Regions from separate parts of the Shewanella sp. DC2-4 genome, predicted to be linked through region 1. Evidence: predicted binding sites of a transcription regulator. Region 1 holds the regulator's gene; the other holds the start of a gene.
The links. Region 1 encodes sigma-54, which starts transcription at its own class of promoters, with help from an activator protein. Its sites were predicted from a motif close to GTTGGCACGNNNNTNGNNT; they were not measured.
Positions count from the first base shown of each region.

Region 2: flgA (flagellar basal body P-ring formation chaperone FlgA) is a predicted target of sigma-54. The motif match lies at 1,015-1,033, and genes of this name have one in related genera.

Region 1 covers NZ_JABRVR010000002.1:3,666,132-3,668,541, forward strand. The annotation lists gene lptB (LPS export ABC transporter ATP-binding protein) at 1-190, shown strand, start outside; gene HQQ92_RS16730 (RNA polymerase factor sigma-54) at 298-1,776, shown strand; gene hpf (ribosome hibernation promoting factor) at 1,805-2,092, shown strand; gene ptsN (PTS IIA-like nitrogen regulatory protein PtsN) at 2,095-2,410, shown strand, end outside.
Region 2 covers NZ_JABRVR010000002.1:1,086,553-1,088,962, reverse strand. The annotation lists gene HQQ92_RS05535 (chemotaxis protein CheV) at 44-964, opposite strand; gene flgA (flagellar basal body P-ring formation chaperone FlgA) at 1,170-1,877, shown strand; gene flgM (flagellar biosynthesis anti-sigma factor FlgM) at 1,953-2,276, shown strand; gene HQQ92_RS05520 (flagella synthesis protein FlgN) at 2,279-2,410, shown strand, end outside.

The DNA of each region.
Region 1 (2,410 bases):
TATCGAACAACTCAAAAGTCGCGGCCTTGGCGTACTGATCACAGACCATAATGTCCGCGAGACATTAGATGTATGTGAACATGCTTATATTGTGAGTCACGGAAACCTGATTGCCGAAGGAACTCCAGCAGAGATCTTAGACAATCAGCAAGTTAGGGCTGTGTACTTAGGTGAACAATTCAGGCTATAGTTAATCGAGCGAAGCCAATGGAGGCAATTTATACCGCCATTGGGCTTCACTCAAGATAATAATAAGCGACCTCATCCAACAATAATAACGTAGGGATCAGCGGTAACATGAAAGCGTCACTCCAGCTCAAACTGGGTCAACAGTTAACCATGACGCCACAACTACAACAGGCTATACGTCTGTTGCAACTGTCGTCATTAGAACTGCAGCAAGAGATCCAGCAAGCATTAGATTCTAATCCCCTTCTCGAGCTGGAAGAGGATCAATTCGACGCCACTAAAACCCCTGTAAACCAAACGCTATCCGATACGGATTTCAGTGAATCTAGCACTCTGCCACCAGAAAAAGACAGCTCCACCATAGATACGGCAGAGTCGCTAACCAAAGAATCCATGCCCGATGAGCTCCCCATGGACACCACATGGGATGAAGTGTTTACCGCCTCCCCAAACTCAGGCCCCGGCGGCAGTCGTGAAGACGATATGCCCTTCCAAGGCGAGACCAGTGAAGGTTTGTACGAACACTTAGAATGGCAAAAAAACCTCACGCCGTTTTCTGAAACCGATTTAGCCATTGCCACCGCCATTATTGATGCCATCGACGATCAGGGCTATCTCACCCAAAGCACTGAAGAAATTCTCGAAGCCATGGGCAATCCTGAAGTTGAGCTTGACGAAGTCGAAGCCGTACTCAAGCGTATTCAGCATTTTGATCCCATAGGCGTTGCCGCCCGCGATTTAAGTGAATGCCTGCTGATCCAACTGTCGCATTTCGCCGCTGATACTCCCAACCTAGAAAACGCCCGTATGCTGATCAAAGATCATTTAGATCTGATCGCCGCCCGTGATTTTAGGTTATTGATGCGTAAGACTAAATTAAAAGAAGATGAATTAAGGGATGGTATAGCACTTATCCAAACCCTCAATCCTCGCCCAGGTTTGTTGATCACGCCCAATAATGACGAATACGTTATCCCAGATGTGTCTGTGTCGAAGAAAAATGGCCGCTGGGTCGTTGAGCTTAATCCTGACTGCATGCCAAAAATCAATGTAAATCAACATTATGCTTCTATGGCACGCAGTACCAAAAACCAAGCCGATAGCCAATTTATTCGCGGCCATCTGCAAGAGGCTAAATGGTTTATTAAGAGCTTAGAAAGCCGTAACGATACTTTGCTTAAAGTTGCTAATTGCATAGTGCAATATCAGCAAGGTTTCTTTGAGTATGGTGAAGAAGCCATGAAGCCTATGGTGCTTAACGATATTGCCGAAGCGGTAGAAATGCATGAGTCCACCATCTCACGGGTCACAACTCAAAAATACATGCATACCCCTAAGGGACTTTTTGAACTAAAATACTTCTTCTCTAGCCACGTCGGTACTGACGATGGTGGTGAGTGCTCATCCACAGCAATCAGAGCCTTTATAAAGAAACTGGTGGCAGCGGAAAACCAGAAAAAACCATTAAGCGATAGTAAGATGGCACAACTTCTGGCAGAACAAGGGATCAACGTAGCCCGCAGAACCATTGCGAAGTACCGAGAGGCTATGCTTATTCCACCTTCTAATCAGCGTAAAAGTTTATAACCTACAGTGGATATCGGAGGACGTTTCTATGCAAATAAACCTAAGTGGACACCATGTCGAAATTACCGAATCGTTACGTGCATATGTAGAAGAAAAGTTTTCAAAACTTGAACGCCATTTCGAACAGATCAATAATGTGCACGTTGTGCTCAATGTTGAGAAAATGCAACAGATTGCCGAAGCGAGAATAAACCTCATAGGTGGTGAAGTTTTTGCTACTTCAGAGCATGCTGACATGTATGCCGCTATAGACGCCCTGATTGACAAGCTTGACCGTCAGGTTATTAAACACAAAGAGAAGTTAACAAAACACTAATAATGGAACTTTGTACCATACTGCGGCCGGAGTGCACTACCTGCGCCACTCCGGGCAGCAAGAAAAAGGTACTGGAACTCATCAGCGACTTAGTCGCTGCCCAGTACCCGACCCTCTCATCTCAAGAGATATTCGAAAGCCTAGTGGCGCGCGAAAAGATGGGGAGCACAGGTATAGGTAACGGCATCGCCATTCCACATGGTCGACTAGCCGATATAGATCAGCCCATTGCCATACTAATTAAGTGTGAAGAGCCGATAGCATTTGATGCTATCGATAAGCAACCTGTTGATATTTTATTTGCACTACTGGTGCCTG
Region 2 (2,410 bases), 2.6 Mb from region 1:
GAGATTATAGCGTAAAGCGTATCTAGGTACTAACCGACAGCAATTACAAACTTAAATGCTTATTCACAGCAGCGGCCAGTTCGTCGGGATTAAACTTAGCGATAAAGTCATTAGCCCCCACTTTTTGAACCATTGCCTGATTGAATACACCACTTAACGAAGTATGCAGTACCACTTTAATATGCTTAAGCTTAGGATCATCTCGGATTTCAGCGGTCAGGGTGTAGCCATCCATTTCAGGCATCTCAATATCAGAGATAATGAGGGGGATCTCATCGGCCACATTATCCATCTCTTTGGCGATCTCTTTAAGCTTGTCTAATGCTTCACGACCATCTTTTGCGGTATCAATTTGTAAATTCAATGACTCGAGTGAACGAATAATTTGTTTACGCGCCACGGCAGAATCATCAATAACCATAATATGGTAATGCTGAGTTCTGTCGAGGGTCAGTTTTTCATTGGCTTCTTCACTGATAGCCGTTTTAACCGGTGAAATCTCATCTAAGATTTTTTCCACATCGAGAATTTCAACTAATTCACCTTCAATTTCAGTCACAGCTGTCAGATAAGAATAACGACCAGCACCTTGCGGCGGAGGCATAATCGCTTCCCAATTCATGTTGATGATCCGCTCAACAGAACTGACCAAGAAGCCTTGAACACTGCGGTTATATTCAGAAATAATGATGAAACAGTTTTCAGTGCTCGCTAAAGGTTTTCCCCCTGTTGCCGCACTCAAATCAATCACTGAAATGGTTGTTCCACGAATATGAGCAACACCCTTCACATAAGGATTAAGTTTAGGCAAAGTGGTCAGTGGTGGACACTGCAGTACTTCTTTCACCTTAAACACGTTAATCCCAAACCGTTGACGACCGTTTAATTTAAAAAGCAGCAATTCTAAACGGTTTTGTCCAACGAGCTGGGTTCGTTTGTTGACTGAATCAAGAATACTCGACATAACTCTGCCTTGTTGTTCTGTTTATGTTCGGCCCTATAACTCAGTTGAGTATAGGCATATTAATTGCTTACGTCTTATCTATCGATAAACATAGTCGAAACTGAGTCAATCTTCTGACAGTGATGCAAATTATTATTACAGTGGTCAGCTTCGAACTTAATAAAAGTATAGGTGCATTCTGGCGTTACAAGCTAGTCTCTTCATTATGAAAGTAAATTTAGTCTGTTTTTTTAGTCTTTTCACCCTCTTCATGCCCGCTTTAGCGAGTGCAGAGCCTATTGTCCCCACCGTATCGGCAATCTCAGAATTAGCTAAAGCGCTTATTTCAGAAAAAATATCCGTTCCAGAAAATGCCAAAGTAAATATTTCGCCACAGATGGTTGACGCAAGAATGCTGCCGTCACAATGTTCATCTCCAATGAAAGTAGAACTGGCTAGCGATAGGGAAATTAGCCGTAATAACACCTTAAAAGTCAGCTGCGATACACAAGACTTAGCTTACCCTTGGCAAATCTATATCTCGGTTCGGGTGGATATCTTATTCCCCGTTGTTGTCTCAACCGAAATCTTAGCACCAGGCGAACTCATCTCTCCTAGTCAAGTAGAAGTCCGTTACATTGAACAAAATAGCTTGAGAGGTGCCGAATTCGATGACCCGAGTAAATTGGCTGGCGTGCGAGTAAAACGACGAGTAGCAAAAGATAATCCCATATTAAGCAACAACTTATGCTTCGTTTGTAAAAATGATTCGGTATCTATCTACGTTCGTTCTGGCTCATTCGAGCTCAAAACAGTGGGCGAAGCCCTACAAGATGGCAATAAAGGTGATCGGATCAGAGTCAAAAATAGCAGTTCAAACAAAGAACTAGATGCTATAGTCACAGGCATTGGCGAAGTTGAAGTAAGAATGTAAAATAATCTAAAGCTTTTTTGTAAGCTGCCGATACCCCAGTTAAGAAATCCCGTACACACGACGCTGGAGCCTAAAATGGCAATTGATATTAGCAAACTCAACACTGCAACGACTGCGCAAGTTCGTTCAGGCGCAACGAAAACGAGCAGCGATCAATCTGCTCAAGTTGCTACAAAATCGACAACACCACAGAGAAGCGATTCAGTGGTCATTACGGCCCAGGCACAACAACTTCAAGGAGCTCAGACTAAAATGGCTAGCCTTCCTGAAGTTGATCAAAAGAAAGTAGCCGAAATCAAACAAGCTATTGCCGAAGGTCGCTATAAAATTGACCCTGAAAAGTTGGCTGCCAATATTGCAAGTTTTGAAGCCGAACTTAATGACTTAAATAAAGAGTAACTATGACTGAAATAGCTAAACTGGTAGATCTACAACACGCCCATTTGGCTGTTCTTAAGCAAATCATACTCAAGGAAAAAGGCGCTTTGGTTGACCAAAACGCCGATTTACTGCTTTCCCTTGCTAACGAAAAA